Linked DNA regions of Luteolibacter yonseiensis. The protein of the gene in region 1 interacts with the protein of each later gene in a pairwise test. Links are inferred from orthologs where the notes say so. Each region holds a gene or a part of one and is shown on either strand. Other genes may lie near its edges. The genes, in order: JIN84_RS22065 and JIN84_RS07345.

The links.
Region 2: the proteins of JIN84_RS22065 (region 1) and JIN84_RS07345 interact in binary tests that used the Escherichia coli proteins (3 or more experiments, as listed by UniProt). The link is inferred for Luteolibacter yonseiensis from one-to-one orthologs.

Annotation. Positions count from the first base shown.
Region 1 is NZ_JAENIK010000013.1:391,846-404,016, forward strand. What follows is about bases 4,674-7,884. They hold JIN84_RS22065 (sensor histidine kinase), read right to left. Parts: upstream 7,553-7,884; coding sequence 4,874-7,552; downstream 4,674-4,873. Other genes in these bases: JIN84_RS22060 (response regulator), read right to left, coding at 4,674-4,877. Also shown: JIN84_RS22035 (efflux RND transporter permease subunit), read left to right, coding at 1-160; JIN84_RS22040 (efflux RND transporter periplasmic adaptor subunit), read left to right, coding at 169-1,245; JIN84_RS22045 (hypothetical protein), read right to left, coding at 1,285-1,965; JIN84_RS22050 (RbsD/FucU domain-containing protein), read right to left, coding at 2,314-2,703; JIN84_RS22055 (agmatine deiminase family protein), read left to right, coding at 2,852-3,898; more of JIN84_RS22060, read right to left, coding at 4,215-4,673; JIN84_RS23325 (potassium-transporting ATPase subunit C), read right to left, coding at 7,923-8,327; kdpC (K(+)-transporting ATPase subunit C), read right to left, coding at 8,324-8,923; potassium-transporting ATPase subunit KdpB, read right to left, coding at 8,925-10,946; JIN84_RS22085 (hypothetical protein), read left to right, coding at 11,239-12,021; JIN84_RS22090 (formylglycine-generating enzyme family protein), read left to right, coding at 12,018-12,171. UniProt on the Escherichia coli protein: Member of the two-component regulatory system KdpD/KdpE involved in the regulation of the kdp operon. KdpD may function as a membrane-associated protein kinase that phosphorylates KdpE in response to environmental signals.
Region 2 is NZ_JAENIK010000008.1:260,346-270,011, forward strand. What follows is about bases 6,731-9,666. They hold JIN84_RS07345 (PTS sugar transporter subunit IIA), read left to right. Parts: upstream 6,731-7,929; coding sequence 7,930-8,403; downstream 8,404-9,666. Other genes in these bases: dnaJ (molecular chaperone DnaJ), read right to left, coding at 6,731-7,208; grpE (nucleotide exchange factor GrpE), read right to left, coding at 7,217-7,777; argS (arginine--tRNA ligase), read left to right, coding at 8,439-9,666. In the rest of the region: JIN84_RS07310 (ABC-F family ATP-binding cassette domain-containing protein), read right to left, coding at 1-1,314; JIN84_RS07315 (rhomboid family intramembrane serine protease), read left to right, coding at 1,619-2,491; mazG (nucleoside triphosphate pyrophosphohydrolase), read left to right, coding at 2,488-3,300; JIN84_RS07325 (hypothetical protein), read right to left, coding at 3,327-5,192; JIN84_RS07330 (RsmE family RNA methyltransferase), read right to left, coding at 5,337-6,053; more of dnaJ, read right to left, coding at 6,066-6,730. UniProt on the Escherichia coli protein: Seems to have a role in regulating nitrogen assimilation.

The DNA.
Region 1 (12,171 bases):
CATCGGCGGACTGCTCTTCGGCACCTTCGCCTCGCTTTTCCTCGTCCCTGTCGCCTTCGCCGCCGTCCGTGGCTACACCGCCCGCCGCGAACTCCGCAAAAAGGAGGAAGATGCCGATGCTCCGGAAGCGTCGGAAACCTCCACCAGCCCCGTCATTTGAAAATTTCCATGAATTCTCCCATCGTCTCCCGCGCTCTCCTGACCCTGCTTGCCGCCACCTCGCCGCTCGCCGCCCAGGACAAGGCGGACATCCCGACCGTCCGCACCGTGCAACCCGCCGCCAGCGTCGGTGCCGTCGCCTATGAAATCCCCGGCCGCACCGAACCCATCGAGCAGGCCACCCTCTTCACCCGCGCCACCGGCATCGTCAGCGAGCGGAAGTATGACATCGGCGACCGCGTGAAGACCGGCGACGTCCTCGCCATCATCTCCGCGCCCGAGATCGACCGTGAGGTGGAAGCCGCCCGCGCCTCCGTCGAGCAGGCCCTCGCCCGCGCCGACAACGCCCGCCAGAACGCGGACCGCACCACCAATCTCCTGAAATCCCGCGCCGTCTCGCTCGAGGAATCCGAACAGCGCACCTCCTCCGCCAATGAAACCGACGCGGCCCTGCGCCTCGCCCGTGCCGAACTCGCACGCGCCGAGGAAATGCAGAAATTCTCCAACGTCACCGCCCCCTTCGACGGCACCATCACCGCCCGGAACTTCGATCGCGGAGACCGCATGCGTGGAGATTCCTCCACCGCGGAGGGCTGGCTCTACCGTCTTTCCCGGTTGAACTCGCTGCGTTTCATCATCAGCGCCACCCCGGATCTCGCCCTACGCCTTAAGGACGACAGCACCGCGAACGTCCGCTTCAACGAGCTTCCCGGCCAGAATTTCAGCGGGAAATTCCACCGCTCCAGCCGCAGCTTTGACACCGCCTCCGGCACCATGCGCGTCGAGCTGCTCATCGACAACAAGGCCCTCACCCTCCCCGCCGGCCTCACCGGCACCGCGGCCTTCCAACTCCCACCCGCCCCGGACACCTACGTCCTGCCGAACAACACCCTCATCCTCCGCCTCGGCAAATCCCTCGTCGCCACGGTGAAGGACGGCAAGGTCCATTATGTCGAGGTCCTACCCGGAAGAAACTTCGGCCCGACCGTTGAAATGACCTCCGCCGCCCTCACGCCCGACACCGCCGTCATCGTCAACCCGAACGCCCTGCTTAAGGAAGGCGACACCGTGCAGACGGCGAAATGAGGGGGATCGACGAATGGCACCTGCCCAAGCGTGCTTTCGTCAGCGTCCGCCATCCCCGGCCTCCTTCAACTTCGCCTCGGTCGCTGGCTGGCCGACACCGCCCTTTCCGTCCGGCGTGAGAATGATGCTGCCGCTGTCCGAATAATGGAGAAGCCCTTCCGGCAAGGCACCGTAGTAGTAATGGCAGAACACCGAGTTCCCCTCGATTTTCTCGATCGTGAAATCAACCCGTGGCAGGAAACCGGAAGGGCCCATCCACTGGAACATCCCGCCCACCTGATAGGTTACCACCTCGCGGGCCTTCGCTTGATCGGAATCCTTCGTCAAGGCCACTTTCACCTCCTGACCGGAGACTTCGATGTCGGCGATGAGCGTCCTGGCGAGCTCCGCCACATCCTTGTGCCTTTGGTCCCTGCCTTGGAGCCGGATTTGATAGGAAGTCTTCTCATCAATTGAGCCACCGGGCCTCGCCGTCACCAGCACTCTCCCATCCTTACAGCCCCAAAAAATCATACCAACTCCCGACAGGCTGTCCTGCACTCCGGGCCCGAGCAAGGACACGATCTCCCGGAACGTCATCCCTTCCTTGATCTGGTCGAAACTCTGGATGTCCTTGTCACGATCCGCAGGGCGAAGCCCCCAAGGTTTGGATATGTAGGCCAGCACGCCATTGAGATGAACGGGCTTCGGCTTTCCAAACCCCTCCCCTGGCGGTGCCATTTCTGAGAGAGACTTCAAAAGGCCCTCGACGCCCGGTGAAGTGTCGGGCTCGGGAAAGCTCACAACGACCCCGGCCCGCAAGGTCTGCGGACAGAGAAAAACAAGAGCGGCAAGGCATGTTTTGAAAACCGTCATCGTCGGATTTTAATCATGGAATGCGCCGCTCCTGTGTAAATTCCGTGTCAATTCTTCCTAGCGTCAGTATCTGGAACAAGATCCGTATCCCTTTTCTTCACGAACCGACGGACATCAACGTCCACACAAAAAATCCGCCATCGCGGAACACCGGTTCATCCGTGCGGGTGCCCCCGGGAACTCGCGTGGAATAAGTTCCGCGCTCTGTTTTTTTCACACCGACTCGATCACCAGATTCCCATACGGGGTGGCGTCTCCCGTGCGGATCAGACCGATCGCATCCGGTACGCGCTTCTTGAATTCCACGTGCGCCTCGCGGGTCAGCGGGATCCCGCCAAAGGATTTCGCGAAGCGGTCCACCGTCTCCGGCGTGTTCGTGATGAGGAATTCCTCAGCCTGCCAGATGCGACCGATCTTGAAAACCGGTGTCAGCAGGTCGAGCACGTCCAACACCGTGGGGATACCCTTCGTCAGGGAGATGTCCACCGTCTCGATCTCCGGCCAGTAGGGAAACGCCCAGTCCGCGATGACCAGCGTGTTGGTGTGGCGGACGCGGGCGATCAGTTCGAGCACATGCGGATTGAGAATGCCTGTCTGGAGCATGGCGCGATTCTCATTTATCCCGAACGACCGTCAATCACACGAATGGGGCAGCATGGGAAAAAGAGGAAGCCACGGAAGTCGCGGTTCATTTTTTCCTTTTGAAGATGAATGCTGGAAAAATGTCCCCGGGCCCGCTCATCTTCCGCACATGAACGCCGCAGCCGCTGGATTTTCAATGCCCCCCGAATGGTCACCGCAGGAAGCGGTCTGGCTCTCATGGCCCGTGGAGGACCCGCGTCACTGGGGTGGGGCCAAGCGGGAGATGATCTGGTCCAAGTTCGCGGAGATCGCCGCCGGCATCTCCCGGTTCGAGGAGGTCCGCATCAATGCCCCGGGCAAGGACCACGCCGCCATCACCGCCATCTGCAACTCCGCCAAGGCAGTGCCCGAGCGTGTGCGCCTCTTCGACCACCCGCACAACGACGTCTGGTGCCGCGACCACGGGCCGATCTTCGTCAAGCACCGCGACACCGGCGAGGTGGCGGTGACGGATTGGGAATTCAACGCATGGGGTGGAAAATTCCCGCCATGGGACGCGGACAACGCCATTCCCGGAAAAATCGCCGCCTCCCTTGGCAAACGCCTTTTCCTAGGCGGCATGATCCTGGAGGGCGGAGCCATCGAGATCAATGGCGCGGGCCAGCTTCTCACCACCGAGGCCGTGCTGCTCAACCCGAACCGCAACGCGCTCCTCAGCCGTGAGGAGATCGAACAGCGCCTGCGCGACGGCCTCGGCGTTTCGGAAATCCTCTGGCTCAAGCAAGGCATCGAGGGCGACGACACGGACGGCCACATCGACGATCTCGCGCGTTTCGTCGATCCCACCACCGTCCTCGCCTGCGTCGACCGGGACTCCGCCTCGCCGAACCAGAAGATCCTCGCCGACAACCTCAGCAGCCTGCGATCCTTCCTCGGACCGAACGAACGCCCCTTCGAAGTGGTGGAGATCCCTCTCCCGGAAGCCTGCGAGGTCCCCGGCTGGAGACTTCCCGTGCTGCCCGCCTCCTACGTGAACTTCCTTATCGTGAACGGCGGCGTGCTCGTCCCGACCTTCCGCCAGGGAAAAAACGACGACCGCGCCCTCGGCATGATCCGCGAACTATTCCCCGGACGCGAGGTGGTCGGCATCGACTGCCTCGAACTCGTCGAGGAAGGCGGCACCCTGCACTGCATCTCCCAGCAACAACCGGCTTGATTTCCGCATTCATGCGCCACATCGGCGCTTCATTGCTCTTGCCGCCATCGCAACCGGGGCCGCCGTAGTCCGACCGTCCGTGGCTCCACACCGGTTGCGCAGTCACTTTGTATATTGAGATCTGTATCATTCACCAGATCTCTTCATCCGTGTGTATCCGCGTCCATCCGTGGTTCCAATTCACAAAGAAAAGGAACGTCGAGATATGAAAAGCGCTCAAAACGCCGCCACCGGTTGCAGCAAAAAGAATGGGACGACAAGGTCCCGGCTCTTACGGTGATTTGATGATTATCACACACGTTCCCCATGAAATCACCTACACCGGTTCCAGCAACCGATACCCGATACCCGCCTCGTTCTGGATCACCAGCTTGCTCCCCAGTTTTTTCCGCAGATGGTTCGCGTAGACGCGCAGGTAGTGCGTCTGGCCATCGCCCTGCTGGCCCCAGACCTCGCGCAGGAGCTGCCGCTGCGTGACGATCTTGCCCGCGTGTTTGGCCAGCGCGCGCAGGAAGGCATATTCGGTGGGCGACATTTTCAACGACTCGCCCGAGAGAAAAACCTCGTGACGGTCCAGGTGCATCGTCAGCGGGCCGACAACGATCTCCGGCGAATCCCCGCCGTGGTGCCGCCGCTGGATGACCGCCAGCCGGGCGACCAGTTCCGCCGTCGAAAACGGCTTGGTGACGTAGTCGTCCGCGCCATTTTCCAACGCCGCGACCTTCACATCTTCCTGGTCCCGCACCGAAAGAATCAGCACCGGGACCGCGCTCCACTCGCGCAGGTTTTTCAGAACCTCCAGACCGTCCATGTCCGGCAGGCCGAGATCCAGCAGCACGACATCCGGCCGGTGGAACGCCGCCTCCTGCAGACCGAGCCGCCCGTTTTCAGCCTCTCGCACCACGTAGCCGCGCGATTCCAGAGCGAGTCTCAGCAAGCGCCGGATCTGGATTTCGTCGTCAATGATCAGCGCGGTCATGGCTTTGGATTTTCCGCGATCCGGTCCGGGACACAAGCTCCGTCATCCGTGGCGAGAAATTCCGCTTTCAGCAGAATTTCGAACACCGCGCCTCCGTCCGGATGATTCCACCCGGCGATGTCGCCGCCCAGCGCTTGCACGAATCCCCGGGCGATGGACAGGCCCAGCCCGGTCCCGCCCGCCGGAGCACCGGCGGCCCGGTAGAATTTTCCGAACACCTGCGACTCCTCACCGGGCGGCAATCCGGGTCCGCGATCCCTGACGGTCAGGCGGAGCTTCTGCTCCGCGTGGCGGACGGTGAGCGAAACGGGGGACAGCCGGGGCGTGTAGACTCCCGCATTGTGAAGAATGTTCGCCAGCGCCTGTTGCAACAATGTCTGGTCGGTCCTGACCAGCGGGATGTCGGCCACGATGTCGATTCCCAACGGATGCCCGGACAATGCATCGCCCGCCGCCCGCACCGCACCGTGCACGAGTTCCTCCACGTCACACCATTCCAGTTGCGGCTCGACCACCTCGGACTCCAACCGTGTCATCTGCAGCAGGCTGTCCACCACACGCTGGAGCCGCTTGGTCGCGGTATCGATTTCCGCCACGTAGGGATCGCCCAGTCCCATGCCCTCGATGGACGCCCGGATGACGGCGAGCGGCGTTTTCAACTCATGGGAAACGCTGTCCAGCAGGTTCCGCCGCAACCGCTCGGATTTCTCCATCACTTCCGCCTGGCTGACGGCGTGGATGAAATGTTCCTTTTCCAGGACGAGCGCGAGTTGCAGCGCGAAGGCCTCCACCGCCTGCCGCCTGGTGAAATCCAGCGACTCCGCCCCGCCCGTCAGACGAAGACCGAGAACGCCCATCACCGAGGTCGCCGTCTGCAATGGGAACCACGTGGCCAGCGACTGCGGAAGCGTCTCGGTGAAGCGCCCCGCCACGGACTTGTTCTGGTAGGCCCAGTTCGCCACGGCGAGTTCGTGATCCTCCGGCTGCCAGGTGCTGGCCGCGTGCGCCGCCGGCAGCGACCGGTCCAGCCTGCGGACCACCAGCGCCGTGTCCGCCCCGATCACCGAGTTGATGACCGCCAGCGCTTCAGCCAGTCCCTTTTCCATCTCCGGAGCCAGCGCCGCGCTCTGGGTCACGCGCAGCAGCGCGTCCGTCTCCATCTGCCTTCGCCGCTCTGCGATCTCCCGCGTCCGCAGCCGGGTGGTCAGGTGACCCATGCTCACCGCCACGGCAAAGAACATCGCCAGCAAGATCATGTCGTCCAGCGCCCTGACCTCGAGGGTGAACTTCGGAGAAATGAAAAAGAAATTCCACACCAACGCGCTCAACCCCGCCATGAAGACCATCGGCCAACGGCTGATGCGGAACGCCGTCAGCAGGATGGCCATAAGATACACCAGCGCCGGAACCGTGTAGCCGACCACCGGCTCGATCTGCCAGCACGCGACCGTCAGGACGATCACCAGCGTGAAAACGACACCGTATTCGTGAAAACCGTGGGACCGGGGATATTTCCCGCCGCGTGTCTCCGGACGGACGGACCGTCTTCCAATCACCGGACGCACCACACAGACGTCGATGTCTCCGCTGCCCGCGATGATCCGGTCCGCCAGCGTCGGTTTCCACAGCGACCGCTTGTCCGCCTTTCCTACGACGATCTGCGAGACGTTGCGCTCGCGTGCGGTTTCCAACAAGGCGGCCGCCACATCGTCCCCTGTCGCGTGGACCACCTCCGCGCCGAGCTTCCGGGCGAGACCCAGGCCACGCGTGAGGAAATCCTGCTCCGTCTCGCCAAGCGGATGCGTCCCCTCCACCCACACCGCCAGCCATGGACAACCGTGCCTTCCGGACGCGCGGCGGGTCCAGCGGATCAGGCTTTCCGAGTAGGGGGTCGGCCCCACGCCGACCATCAGCCGCGCGTTCGTCTTCCAAGGACCGCTCACCCGCCGCGCCCTGCGGATATCTTCAAGATCGCGGTCCACCCGTTCGGCGGTGAAGCGCAACGCGAGCTCGCGCAATGCGGTCAGGTTTCCCTCGCGGAAAAATCCTTCGGCGGCGGCCTGGGCACGCTCGCCCATGTAAACCTTGCCCTCGCCCATGCGCACCATGAGTTTCTCCACGCTGAGATCCACGAGCTGGATCTCGTGCGCGCGATCCAGCAGGGAATCCGGCACCGTCTCATGCACCGCCACCCCGGTGACCTGCCGCACGATGTCCACCTGGCTCTCGATGTGCTGGACGTTGAGCGTCGTGACGACATCGATGCCCGCGTCAAGCAGTTCCAGCACGTCCTGATAGCGTTTCAAATGCCGGCTGCCCGGCACGTTCGTGTGCGCGAGTTCGTCCACCAGCAGCAGGTCAGGCCTGCGCTGGATGGCGGTGTCCAGATCGAACTCCTCCAGCACATGACCGCCGTATAAAATCTTCTTCCGTGGCAGGAACGGCAACCCGTCCAACAACGCGGCGGTCTCCCTGCGGCCATGGGTTTCCACCACCCCCACGAGGACCTGCAGGCCGTCCTGCTGCCGCTGCCGCGCGAACAGGAGCATGGCGTAGGTCTTGCCGACGCCCGGACACATGCCGAGCAGGATGTAGAGGCGGCCGCTCTTCCGCTCGGTTTCCTCACGCCGCACCTGGGCGAGCAGCGCATCCGGATCGGGACGGTGATCGTTCATGGGGGCGGGGCTTGGAAATATGGCGAAACACCGCCTGCAACGGCTTCATCACGCGATCCCGGCATACCATGGCAGAAGCCGTTGTCTGAAGCCATCGCAGTCCTTGAAGCCTTCCGCAGTTCGCGCTTCAGCGTGCTCTTCCGTGTGGAAAACGGGAGCTTGTGAAAGAGCAGGCTGAAGCTTGAACTCCGGACGGCGTTTTTGAAATCCACCGTACCCGTTTGATGCGGCGACGGCTTCACGCAAGCCGCATGCCGAGGCGGCTTCGCTTCAGGATCCATCAGATCCCATTCATTTGTGCCCATCCTGGCCATCTGCGTTTGAATAAAAACCTGTGATCAGAGAAAGATCAAACCGACCGATCCTGTTCCTATTTTCCAATGGAGTCGAGTGAGAGATTCAGGCGCGGAAGATCGATCCTCTCGCCACCCACCGCCCGGTAGGGATGGGATTCCGCCATCCGGTCGATGAGCAGTTCCAACTTGCGCACCGCCTCGGAATCAAGCTTCCGTTCGCCCGCGATGCGTGACACCTGTGCCATGGCATCCGTCACGCTGATCCATGAACCAGCCGTTTCAACTCCCCCGCCGGCCACCGGGTTGAAATACCGTGGCCCGGAAAGCCTTTCACCCAGCAATGCCTCCGCGATCGCCGCCTCTTCACCAGGGCTGACGACGCGGACGTCCTGCCGCTTCAGGTATGCCACGACGCAGACAACAGCCAGAAATACGGCCGCTCCCACCGTGATGATCCATCGCCATGCGTTCGGTTTCACGGTGCGGACGGGGAAATCGCGTTCAACGCGAGGTTCAGCTTCACCACGTTCACACCATCCTCACCGAGGAATCCGAGCGTCGCGCGGTCGGTGTTCGCGGAGACCAATTCCCTCACCTTTTCCACCGGCAACCCGCGGGCCCTGGCGACGCGGTCGGTTTGCAACGCGGCATTCGCGGGACTGATGTGGGGGTCCAGTCCGCTGGCCGAGGCGGTCACGGCATCCGCGGGCACCCCGGCATTTCCATCCAGGCCGTTGGTGGCCCGATAGGCGGCGACGCGCTCCTTGATCTGATCAGCGAGCTTCCGCGAGGTGGGTCCCAGGTTGCTGCCGCTGGAGCCTGCCGCGTCATAACCAGCAGCACCGGCGGCGGACGGGCGCGGGTGGAAATAGCCGGCGCCGCTGAAGTTCTGCCCAAGCAGCTCCGAGCCGACAACCTTTCCATTCCCATCAACGATGAGACTGCCATCGGCTTTTTTCGCGAATGCCAGCTTGGAAATACCGGTGACGGCCAGTGGGTAGAATCCGCAGCACACCACTCCGAAAACAAGGGTGGAAACGACGGCGGGACGAATGACGGAAAACAGATTTTTCATATCAGGCGAGGTTGAGGTTGGTGATGACGAGATCGATGGCCTTGATGCCGATGAAGGGGACGACCAGTCCGCCGAGTCCGTAGACCAGCAGGTTCCGGCGGAGGACCTCGATGGCTCCGAGCGGCTTGTAGGGTACGCCTTTCAGCGCCAGCGGGATGAGGGCGACAATGACGAGCGCGTTGAAGATGATCGCGCTGAGGATGGCGCTCTGGGGCGAACCGAGTTTCATGATGTTCAGCGCGGACATCGCCGGGAAGGTCACCATCAGCATCGCCGGGATGATGGCGAAGTACTTGGCCACATCATTCGCGATGGAAAATGTCGTGAGGGAGCCACGGGTCATCAGGAGTTGCTTGCCGATTTCCACGATCTCGATGAGCTTGGTCGGATTGCTGTCGAGGTCCACCATGTTGCCGGCCTCGCGGGCGGCCTGGGTGCCGGTGTTCATGGCCACCCCCACATCCGCCTGGGCCAGCGCGGGCGCGTCGTTCGTGCCATCCCCCGTCATGGCCACGAGGTGTCCGGCGGCCTGTTCCTCGCGGATGCGTTTCAATTTGTCCTCCGGAGTGGCCTGGGCCATGAAGTCGTCCACCCCCGCCTCGGCGGCGATGGCGGCGGCGGTCATCGGATTGTCCCCCGTGATCATCACGGTGCGGATGCCCATTTTCCGGAGCTGGGCGAAGCGTTCCTTGATGCCACCCTTCACCACATCCTTGAGTTCCACGATCCCGAGCACCTTCCGCCCGTCCGCCACCACAAGCGGCGTCCGTCCCGAGCGGGAGGCCGACTCCACCGCCTTCTCCACCTCCGGCGGATAAGTGCCGCCCTGTTGCTCCACCCATTGTTTCACCGAATCCGCCGCCCCCTTGCGCACGTGGCGGTCGTCGACGTCCACGCCGCTCATGCGGGTCTGGGCGGTGAACGGAACGAACGTGACATGCGGTTGCGCGACCTCCCGGGCGCGGAAATCAAACTTCTCCTTCGCCAGCACCACGATGCTGCGGCCCTCCGGTGTCTCGTCCGCCAGCGAGGCGAGCTGCGCGGCATCCGCGAGTTCCTTCTCGGAAACACCGGGCGCGGGCACGAAGTCGGAGGCCATGCGGTTGCCGATGGTGATGGTGCCGGTCTTGTCCAGCATCAGCACGTCGATGTCCCCCGCCGCCTCCACCGCCCTGCCGCTGGTGGCCATCACGTTCCGGCGGATCAGCCGGTCGATCCCGCTGATGCCGATGGCGCTCAGCAATCCTCCGATGGTCGTGGGAATGAGACACACCAGCAACGCCACCAGCACCGGGATGGTGAAGGAAATCCCCGCATAGGTTCCGAAAGGCTTCAACGTCACCACGACGAGCAGGAAGATGAGCGTCAGCGCGGAAAGCAGGATCGTGAGGGCGATCTCGTTCGGCGTCTTCTGCCGTTTCGCCCCCTCCACCATCGAGATCATGCGGTCGAGGAAGGTGTTGCCTTTCTCCGAAGTGATCCGGATGACGATGCGGTCGCTGATGACCCGCGTGCCGCCCGTCACCGCGCTGCGGTCCCCGCCGCTTTCGCGGATGACCGGTGCGGATTCACCGGTGATCGCCGCTTCATCCACGCTGGCGATGCCTTGGACCACATCGCCGTCGGCGGGGATGATGTCTCCGGTTTCACAAACCACGAGATCGTCTTTTTCCAAAAGCGCCGCCGCGACCTTCTCCTCTTTGTCGCCCTTGATGCGCCGGGCCATCGTGTCCTTGCGCGCCTTGCGCAGGCTGTCCGCCTGGGCCTTCCCCCGCCCCTCCGCCACCGCCTCCGCGAAATTCGCGAACAACACGGTGAACCAGAGCCAGACGGCGAGTTGGATGACGAACCCGCGGTCGGTGTGGGAAGTGAAGACCGCCACGGTCGTCAGGGCCGCCCCGACCAGCGTGACGAACATGACCGGGTTCTTGATCATCAGCCGCGGGTCGAGCTTGCGGAACGCCCCGCCGACCGCGGGAGCGATGATGGATTTGTCGAACAGTGATGGTGTGGAGTGGGACATACGCTTGCCCCCAGTCTCCACGGATTCCCGGTTCCGGGTAATCAAAGGACCTGCGATAGGCGTAAAAAAAGCGTTAAAATCCGTCCGTCACGGGCCAGAATTCTCTAGAAAAGCCACCATCGAAACGCCGCGGCCAAAAGAATCCTGCCCGAAGGAAATTTCCGCCACGGGTTACAGTTGACTCCTAACTACTTTATCCATAGTTCCATCGAAACAAGCCAGCCAACAGGCAGGAGAACCCATATTCGTGAACGTCCCATTGCCGCGCCCCCCATTCCGCCGATTCGCGACAATGCCACTGATTTTGGCCGTTCTGGCTTTTTTCATACAATCCGGCGTCGGCGACGAATCCCCGCTCTTTCCCTGCCCGGATTGCACCAAGCAGGTTTCACGGCGTGCGGTATCATGTCCGGCATGCGGTTGCCCGGGTGCCGCCATTCTGGAAGCGATGCGTGCCGATGAAGAACAAAAGCGTCCGAAACATATCGCCGCGATCGATGCTGACGGGCGAAAAGGAACAGCGGTCCTGGTCAGGCAGGAAGGAATCACCTACCTGATCATGGATGCCTTTGTGCTGGCAAAGACCACGTGTCTCGCCATCAAGGAACTGGGAACCGACAAAAACATCGACTACAGCGAGCCCGAGCTGATGTCGGATTCCCCGTTGCTACGATTCAAAGTCGTCGGCGAACCCCATGCCAGCCCTCTTGAACTCTCTTCCCTATCAGATTCCGGCCCACCTTCCGGCTTCCTTTCCTCCAATGATTCACGGTTTGCTAAGGATGACCCGACCATTGAGATGATTGCCGCCCTGGGGACCCGCGGAGAGTTGCAGGCCATCCATGTCGGGGAGGCCTGGGTATCCACCCGGACCGACAAGGTATGGACCGCGGCGAAGCCTGCCGACCTCCGCGCCCAACTCGACCTTCTCGCCCGTTCCCGGGAATCGGTCAAGAAGGACAAGCTCTCCGACAAGGAAGCCGCCGACCTTCGCGAGACCCGGTGGTTGACCCCCTATCTCGAATCCCAATCCGCGGCACTTTTACAAGTCAAACAGCCCCCACCCCAACCATGAAATCGACATTCCGATTCCTCCGCCCCTTTGCAGGAATTCTGGCCGTTCAAACAGCCTTCGCCGCCATCCCGGAAGTGACCAACGTCACCGCGGTCCAGCGTGCCGACACCAAGTTCGTGGACATCACCTACAACGTCGCGGATGCCGATG
Region 2 (9,666 bases), on another replicon or contig:
GCCGGAGAGGAGGTCCACCCGTTCGTTGATGCGCTTGTCGTCGAAAAGGAACCTCCGCAGGTAGTTCCGCGCGCCGAGCGGCTGGTTGCCGAACATGAGCTTTTCATTCCCGTCGGAAATCTCGTCCAGCAGCGAACCGGTGCCATCGAGCGCCATGCGGGTCTGGTCGATGTAGTTCACCTTCACCCGCTTGCCGGTGACGGCGGTGCCCTCCGTCGGCTCGATCTGCCCGAGGCAGAGCTTGAGCAGGGTCGTCTTGCCCACACCATTGCGTCCGACGATGCCGGTGCACTGGCCGGGGCGCAGGCTGAGGGTGAGATTCCGGAACAACCAGCGAGGCGTCACCTCGCCGCCGACATTCACCCCCGCGCCCTCCAGTTCGACCACGATGTTGCCAAGGTCCGGCGGCGGCGGGATGAGCAGGTCCATTTCCCGCTCCTCGGGCGGGGCCTCCATGCCCTCGATTTCGTAAAACTTGTCCAACCTCGTCCGCTGTTTCGTGCCGCGGGCCTTCACCCCGGAGCGGACCCACTCGAGCTCCTCCCGCAGGAAACGCTGGCGGCGGCGTTCGGTCTGTTCGGCGATCTGCTGGCGCACGGCCTTCGATTCCAGGAACGCGGTGTAATTCCCCGGGTGGGAGAAGGCACGCCCCTGGTCGATCTCGATGATGCGGGTGGCGATGACATCGAGGAAATAGCGGTCGTGGGTGACGAAGATCACGGCCCCGGGAAATCCCTTGAGCGCGTCCTCCAACCAACGGATGGACTCGGCGTCCAGATGGTTCGTCGGCTCGTCCAACAGGAGCAGGTCCGGCTGGCAGACCAGTGCCCGGCACAAGGCGACCCGGCGCTTCTCACCGCCGGACAAAGGACCGACGGCGGCCTCGAGCGGGGGTGTGCCGAGCGCGGTGGAAATGGACTTGATGCGCGCCTCCAGGTTCCAGCCATCCGCGTGGTCGATGAGATGGAGCAGGTCGCTCAACTCCGCCTCCGAACCGTCGCCATTTTCGTAACGGCGTATCGCCTCGACCACGTCCGCAGCGCCGGAGGCGATGTTTTCCTGCACGCTCAACTCGCCATCCAGCTCGAACTCCTGGGGCAGATAACCGACACGGAGCGCCCTGCGGCGGGAAATTTCACCGGAGTCCGCCATCTGCTGGCCGGTCAGGATTTTCAAGAGCGACGTCTTGCCACAGCCGTTCCGCCCGACGAGCCCCACCTTCTCCCCCGCGCCTACGGCGAGTGTGACACCGTCGAGCAGCGTTTGATAACCATAGGTCAGGCGGATTTCGTTGGCGGAGAGCAGAGCGGACATGGAACGGCGTGGGTGTGCCCTATCCTGAGGGAAACGTCCATCGCGGATGTCGCGACCAACGGCATTCCCGCATGTTCTTAGGACGTGGCCCGTTCCTCTTCCAAAACAAGCCGGATGCGCCCACCTCATGGGCCACCGTCGGCCCATGCCACGCCAGAATTGACATGGGCCGACGGCCACCCTCCAAAGCGAACCGACTGGCGCAGGATGGCGGAACCCGGCACGATTCCGAAGCCGTTACCGGTGACAGTATGTTCACCCGGTCTTGCGGCGGATGACAGGCCGTGCTAACCCCTTTTCACACATGGGCATCGCTGATCGAGATTATCAACGGAACACCTCGCGCCGCAGCGGCTTTTTTTCCCAAATCACGCCGGCGGTGAAGTGGTTGCTGATTCTGAATATCGGAATCTTCGTGCTGGATGCGATCATTGAAAGGACGCTCGGTTACAGATGGCTCGAGTCTTATGGAGCGTTCACCATCCAGTCCGGGATCCAAACCGGAAGGGTTTGGGAATTCATCACCTTCCAGTTCCTGCACGGCGGCTTCTTCCACCTGTTGATGAACTGTCTGGGAATCTTCTTCTTCGGCCCATGGATGGAGAGGTGGTGGGGCACCGGGAAATTCGTGATGTTCCATCTGCTGTGCGGGGTCGGCGGGGCGCTGTTTTTCGCGCTGCTCGCCGTCACCGGCGTGCTGCCGGGTGACGACCTCCAGGCTCCGCTGGTCGGAGCGTCCGCCGGCATCTATGGCATGCTCGTCGGGGTGGCGGTGATTTCACCGGACATGCGTGTGCGGCTGCTTTTTCCGCCGGTCGAACTCTCCATGCGGCAGGTGGCCTTGGGAACCCTGGGGATTTCCGCCGCGATGATCTTGTTGAGGATCGGTGGTAACGAGGGAGGCGAGGCCGGACATCTGGGCGGAGCCTTGGCAGGCTATGTCCTGATGCGCTACCCGCACCTCCTGGGTGACAGGGGCATCCGGATCTTCCAGCCCAAGGTGACCAAGCCGAAGCCGCAGCCGAAGATCCGCCCGCGCTCCGGACTGGAGAAAATCCGGGACACCGAGGTGGACCTGATTCTCGACAAGATTTCCAGCCATGGATTCCAAAGCCTCACGCAGGAGGAAAAGGATCTCCTGCAACAAGCCTCCACCCAGAAACAATCGAAACGATGACCGACGCGGAAATGATCGACTCCCCGGATGCCGGGCGCCAACTCGCCCGTCTCAGGGCCATCATGCACCGGCTGCGCGCACCCGGCGGCTGCCCGTGGGATGCGGAGCAGACCCATGAATCCATCGTGCCGAACCTGATCGAGGAAGCTTATGAAACGGTGGACACGATCCAGCGTGGAGACCATGAACACCTGAAGGAGGAGCTCGGCGACCTGCTGCTGCAGGTCGTCTTCCACAGCGAGCTGGCCGAAGAAGCGGGCCGGTTCAACCTCGACGACGTGGCGCGCGGCATCAGTGAGAAACTGGTCAGGCGGCATCCGCATGTTTTCGCGAGCAGCGGAGTTTCCACCACGGACGGCGTGCTCGAACAGTGGGAGGCGATCAAACGCGCGGAAAAGGGAGACGAGGAAAAGCCTTACCTGCACGGGGTGGGCAAGGGGCTGCCCGCGCTTTTACGGGCAGCGAAACTTCAGAAAAAGGCGGCGAAAGTCGGATTCGACTGGCCTGACGAAGCCGGCGTCCTGGCGAAAATCCACGAGGAACTGCTCGAACTGGAAACCGCCATGGCCGCACAGGATGAGGCGTCCGTCTCCGAGGAAATGGGCGATCTGTTTTTCTCCATGGTAAATCTGGCCCGCTTCCGGAACATCGACCCGGAGGTCCTGATGGCCTCCGCGAACGCCAAGTTCGAATCGCGGTTCGGAGAAATGGAGCGCACCCTCCGGTCCGGCGGGGTTTCACTGGATGCCGCCACGCCGGAACAGATGGACACGGCGTGGGAAACGGCGAAGCGGAACCTTCGGAGCTAGGAAATGTCCTAGCCCGCCCGGCAGGATCAAGGCGTGATGGTGATCGCCTTGGAAGGGCCGGCGGGGAACCAGTTGTTGCCCAGTTTCGTGCGGAGACGCAGGCTCCACTGCTCCTTGTTCACCAGCTTGGCGCCTGCGGTGGTGGCGTTGAGGGTGAAACTCTTCGCATTACCGGCGAGCGTGGTCACCTTCTTCGTCTCCAACGTGTCACACTTGAGAACCTGGATGTCATCGATGAAAATTCCGGTTGGCGACTTGGGAGCCGCCTCGTGGGTGTAAACCGCTCCAGCGCTGGCATAGTAGCGGAAACGGATGCGGATCGGCTCGGTGGATGCGGGCAGCGCGGCGCTGAAGGTGGAAACCTTCAGGTCGTATTTGGTATCCGAGACACCCACGATCGGCTTGCCGACGGTGACCCAGGAAACACCGCCTGTCGCGGATGCCTCGACCACGAGCGTGGAAGCCTTGGTCATGAAACCACGGCGGAACTTGAAGCCCAGCTTCCCGCCGCTTTTCACCAGAATGTCACGGTCGAGTTCAAAGGTTTGATCGGGAATTCCCCGCACCAGAAGATCGTAGGAAGTCGGAAATGTGAGTTGGAAAGCGCATTTCCCGACGACGGCACCGAATCCGGCATAGGCGGCGGTTTTCACGATGAGCGGGTAATTCGCACCCGTACCGTCGATGACTTTCACATCCTTCGCGACTTCCGCGGTTTCTTTCCAAGCGACAGCGCTCTTCTTGGCGGCGACAACCTGCAAACCTTCCGCACCGGCAGGCGGCACAAAGGTGTAGCTGCCGGTTTTCTTGGCCGACAAGCTCGCGGCTCCGGTGATGGCCTGGCTGGACAGAAGCCGGTTCGGATTGATGAGCGTGACCTTGTAGCTGTAGGAGTCGGGAACACCTGGTCCGCTGACTCCGGTGACGCTGACGTCGAATGCGGTGTCATTATACACCGTTCTGATCTGGGCCGATGTCGGGAGCTCCCAGATGATGGCAGGATCACCATATGAGGAATCGCGACGCGTGGCGACAAGCGCCACTGCCTTGCCGGCGGAATCCTTCATCTGCACCGTGGCCTTTGTAAAATCCGCCCCCTTGCAACTGAGGGACCAGAAACGGGAGTTCAGATCCACAGGGAAAAAGCCGGGTGCCGGATAGGCCACGAAGGCCGGTTCCTGCGGCAGTATTTCCAGAGGGCTCTGCGAAACGTAGAGAACGTTGGTCGGAGGGACGTAGGCTGACTTTCCGGGTTGGTCGCCCGTGGCGTAAACGGTGGCTTCCGGATGGAGGTTCCAGCGGCGGTGACCCACCAGATTGTTCGCCGAAGAGGAAGTGAGGCTGCTGGACTGCTCTTCCTTCATGTATTCAAGAATCGCTCCCGGTCCGTAGGCCCCGAAGGCGAAGTTGCCTTTCGCCACGGCATTCCAAGCCATTGGCGACCAACCGATCAGGTTGCTCGGCGGATTGTGGGTCATCGCGGGGTTCTTGCCCGTGCCCGGATCGTAGTTCCGGACCAGCATCAGAGCGGCACTCTGGGCGGCGGTGGATTTCAAAGTGCTCCCGATCGGAAGGGGGAGCGGATCTTTCAGATCGATGACAAGCGGAGAATTCGTGGATACTTTCGAGTTCGTGTTCACCCCGGAAAGAGCCCGGAAAAAGTTCAGGCGGCGCTCCACGTCTCCGACAAATGCCGCCGAAGTCGTTCCGTTATTTCCGGTATAATTGCCCGTCCACTTGATCCGGGCTTCGTAACCCTCTGACGCTTTGTAGACAGCATGCCAGAAGGCAAGCACGTCGTTACGGTTGTTCCGGTCTACGGAAAAACCACGTGTTGCGACGGGATAAGTACCGGGAAGCCAAGCCTTCGCGCTTGGAACTCCAACCAGCATACAAAGGGCGATGCGAGCCAGAAACGAACTCTTATTAGGCATGTCGGGCGGGTCAATAGTAACTTACCCATTGAAACGCAATACAAAATGTAAAATTATTTGGACATCTTCTTTATCAAGCCACAAAGATTTTATAATTAATCATTACTGGAATTCATAACGAAGGGCCGCCAAACAAAAAATCGTTGCTGTTTCCACGCGAAGTACGATCTCGCCGAGTGAAATTTTAAAAAATCCCGCGTCTGAGGCGGCCTGCGTCTCCTCGGCGGTGAAATCTCCTTCCGGACCCACAAGCAAGGTTGCATGGGTGGTCCCGGGATGATCCCTGAGGACAGAACGAAATGGCCTGGCGTCCGGGGCAAGCGAGGCGATGAGCTTCAGGCCCGGCGCGGCTGCCTGATCGGATATCCAACGCTCGAATGTCAGAGGGTCGGCGACCTGCGGCAAGGTATCCTGCCCGCACTGCTTGCAAGCCTCGAGGGCATTGCGGCGCCATTTCTCGGATTTCCCGTCTCCCGGCTGGACGATGGTATTCCGGGTGACAAGCGGTTGGATGGCGGTGATTCCCAGTTCCACGGATTTCTGGACGATGAGGTCCATGTTTTTCCCTTTCGGAATCGCCTGCGCCAGCGTGATGGCCGGCATGGGGGACCGCGAAGGCAGGATTTCGCCTATTTTCAACGGAACGTGGTCCCGCGATACGGAAAGCGCTTCCGCAGAGGCGCGGCGTCCCTCGCCATCGAAGATGATGATTTTTTCCCCCGCCCTGCCCCTCAGGACCTGGGAAAAATGACGCGCTTCATCGCCGACAAGCGTCGGCTCGGTGAGCCATGCGCCCGGAGGTAGGAAGAAGCGCGCCATCGGGATTACGGATTACAGATCGAAAAACCGCTTCGCCTTCTTGAAGAAGCCTTCCTGCATCGGCGAGTTGTGATCGCCGATGGATTCCGAAAAAGCCCGGAGTTTTTCCTGCTGGTCGCTGTTGAGCTTTGTCGGCACCTCGACCTGCACGGTGACGTTCAGGTCGCCGCGGCGGCCGTTGGTGAGCGACGGCATTCCCTTATCGCGAAGACGGAAGGTGGTGCCACCTTGGGTGCCCATCGGGATCTTGATGGATGACTGGCCATCAAGCGATGGAACCTTGAGCTCGCCTCCGAGGGCCGCGACGGAGAATGGCAGCGGCACGGAGCAGTAGAGGTCGGAATCATCGCGCTCGAAAACGTCGTGATCGCGGACGTGGAGGAAAACGTAGAGGTCGCCCGCCGCTCCGCCACGGACACCGGAGTCGCCATTCCCCGAGGAACGGAGGCGCGTGCCGGTATCGACACCCGCAGGGATGCGGAGCTTGATCCGGCTGTCGCGCTGGACCCTGCCGTCGCCCTTGCAGCTCGAGCACGGATCGGAGATCGTCTCTCCCGCGCCACGGCATTCGGGACAGGTGGCCTGCTGGATGAAGATGCCGGACTGCCGGCCGACCACACCGCGACCACCGCAGGTCGAGCATGGCTTGACGCCGCCGCTGCCCTTGGTGCCTTTCGAACCGCAGGGTTCGCAGGGGACATAGCGCTCGATTTCCAACTCCTTCTCGACACCGCGTGCGGCTTCTTCGAGGGAGATTTCCAGGTCGTAGCGCAGGTCGCTGCCTTTTTGCTTCCCGGAACCCCGGCGCGAGCCGCCGCCACCGAAAAATTCCTCGAAGCCGCCACCGAAGGCACCGCCGAACATCTGGGAGAAGATGTCCATGGGATCGTGGAAACCACCTCCACCGGAGCGACCGCCGCCGCCACCGCTGAACGCGGCATGACCATAGCGGTCATAGGCGGCGCGCTTGTCGGCGTCGCTCAGCGCTTCGTAGGCTTCGCCGAGTTCCTTGAATTTTTCCTCGGCGGTGTGATCTCCGGGATTTTTATCCGGATGGAATTTCACCGCGAGCTTGCGGTAGGATTTCTTGATCTCGTCGGCAGAGGCGTCCCGCGAGACACCCAGAATTTCGTAATAGTCGCGTTTTTCGGACATGGAAAAGGTTATTCAGCGGAGGTTGGGAGCTTGGAAACCACGACGCTGGCCGGGCGGAGCAGGCGGTCGCGCAATTTGAATCCACGGCGGGTGACTTTCAGGATGCGGCCCTCTTCGCCTTCGGCGGATTCCTCCTGCGCCACGGCGTCGTGAAGGTTCGGGTCGAACGCTCCGGTGGTGGGGATCTCCTCCACGCCCTGACCGCTCAGGAAGTCGTTGAGCTGGCGGCGGACCATGTCCATCCCGATGTAAATCATGGACTTGGTGTCCTGGGAGGCGGCCATCATGCCCATCTCGAAGTTGTCAATGACGGGCAGGAGGTCCTCCAGCAGACGCTGGTTCGCGTAACGGATCGCGTCCTCGCGCTCGCGGGCGGTGCGCTTCCTGAGGTTGTCCATTTCCGCGGCGGTGCGCAGCGAGACTTCCTTCCATTTGGCGGCTTCCGCTTCGAGTTCCTCCCATGGATCAAGCCCGGCAGTCTCTGTGGCGGGAGCCTCGGAAGTGATGTCCACTTCGGCTTCGGTCCCTGGAGTTTCCTGCGTTTGGTTCGGATCGTTGTCGGCTTGCATGGCGCATACGTGTAGTCACGAATAGGCGAGCGTCAACCCCTTGGAGCATCCCCGGTGGCCTCCGGGGCAGGAAATCCGCTTGCTATCACGGCATTCACCCAGTAACCACTCGCCCCCACCGTCTCCCCTCCCGGTTCCCGACTCTCCCATTTATGAAGTTAGCCAAGTTGCTTTGCGCCGACCACATCCTCCTCGACATGGAGGCCACCGAGCATTGGCCCGCCATCGTCGAACTGGTGGGACACCTGGTGGCCACCGGACAACTTCCTTCCGAGCAGCAGCAGGAAATGCTGGATGCCTTCAAGGCGCGCGAGGAACAGGTCAGCACCGGCATCGGTTCCGGCGTGGCGATCCCGCACGCGTTTTCAGATCACTTGGAGCGGGTCATCGCCGTTTTCGGCCGGTCCAGGACGGGCATCGACTTCGAGGCGCTGGACAACGCGCCGGTGCATTTCATCGTGCTCTTCATCGTCCCGCGCAAGGACTACCACATGCACCTGCGGACGCTGGCGGCGATCGCGAAAATGTTCACCAACGGCGAGGTTCTCCGCCGGCTTGGCGCGGCGGTGAGCCATGACGAGGTTCTCGCCATTTTCGACTCCAAGCCGTCCCGCGTGGGAGTTTGATTTTTTTTCAGCCGGTCTCCAACCGCCCTTTTCCCATGACGCTTCTTCAAGAACTCGAATCCCGCCTTGCCGCGGCACTCAGTGCCGCGCTCGGGGAACCCGCAACCGCCGCCGTGACCGCCGCCGCGGATCTGCGATTCGGCGACTACCAGTCGAACGCGGCGATGGTTCTGGCCAAGCAGCAGAAGAAGAACCCGCGCGCGCTGGCCCAGGAGATCATCGACAAGCTGGAGCTCTCCGGCCTCGCCACCGCGGACATCGCCGGCCCCGGATTCATCAATTTCCGCATCCTGCCCTCCGCCTATGCCGCCCACACCGCCGCGCTGATCCGTGACGAACGCCTCGGCGTACCGGCCACCGGCTCGGGGAAAACCATCGTCGTGGATTTCTCGGCCCCGAACGTCGCCAAGCCGATGCACGTCGGCCACATCCGCTCGACGATCATCGGCGACTCCCTCGCCCGCGTCGCCCGCTTCCTCGGCTACAATGTCATCGCGGACAACCACATCGGCGACTGGGGCACCCAGTTCGGCATGATCATCCACGGATGGAACCATTTTCTCGATGAAACCGCTCTCGCCGCCGATCCCATCGCCGAGCTCGTCCGCATCTACCGCAAGGTGACCGCGATCAAGGATGAGCCGGGCATCCTGGACGCGTGCAAGGCGGAGCTCGTGAAACTCCAGGCAGGCGATCCGGAAAATCTCGCGATCTGGCAACAGTGCATCGACCATTCGAAAGCCGGTCTCCAGAAAATCTACGACCGCCTGGATGTGAAATTCGACTACTGGCACGGCGAAAGTTACTACAACGACCGCCTCGCCCCGCTGGTGGATGAGTTCCTGGAAAAAGGCCTCGCCCGCGAAAGCAACGGCGCGGTGTGCGTCTTTTCCGACGGCACGCTTCCCAAGGAGGAGGATCCCTACATGGTCCACAAGGAAGACGGCTGGACGGACAACCCCGCCATCATCCGCAAGGCGGACGGCGGATTCCTCTACGCCACCACCGACCTCGCGACCATCCAGTTCCGCATCGACGAATGGAAGGCCGACCATGTCTGGTATGTCGTCGGCGTGCCACAGCAGCTCCATTTCCGCCAGCTCTTCAACGCCGCGACGCGTTGGGGGAAAACCGGTGATTTCCAGCACGTCCAGTTCGGCTCGATCCTTGGCGAAGACCGCAAGCTCATGCGCACCCGCTCCGGCGAGAACGTCGGCCTGGTGGAAGTGCTCGAGGAAGCCGTGGAACGCGCGGCGAAGGCCA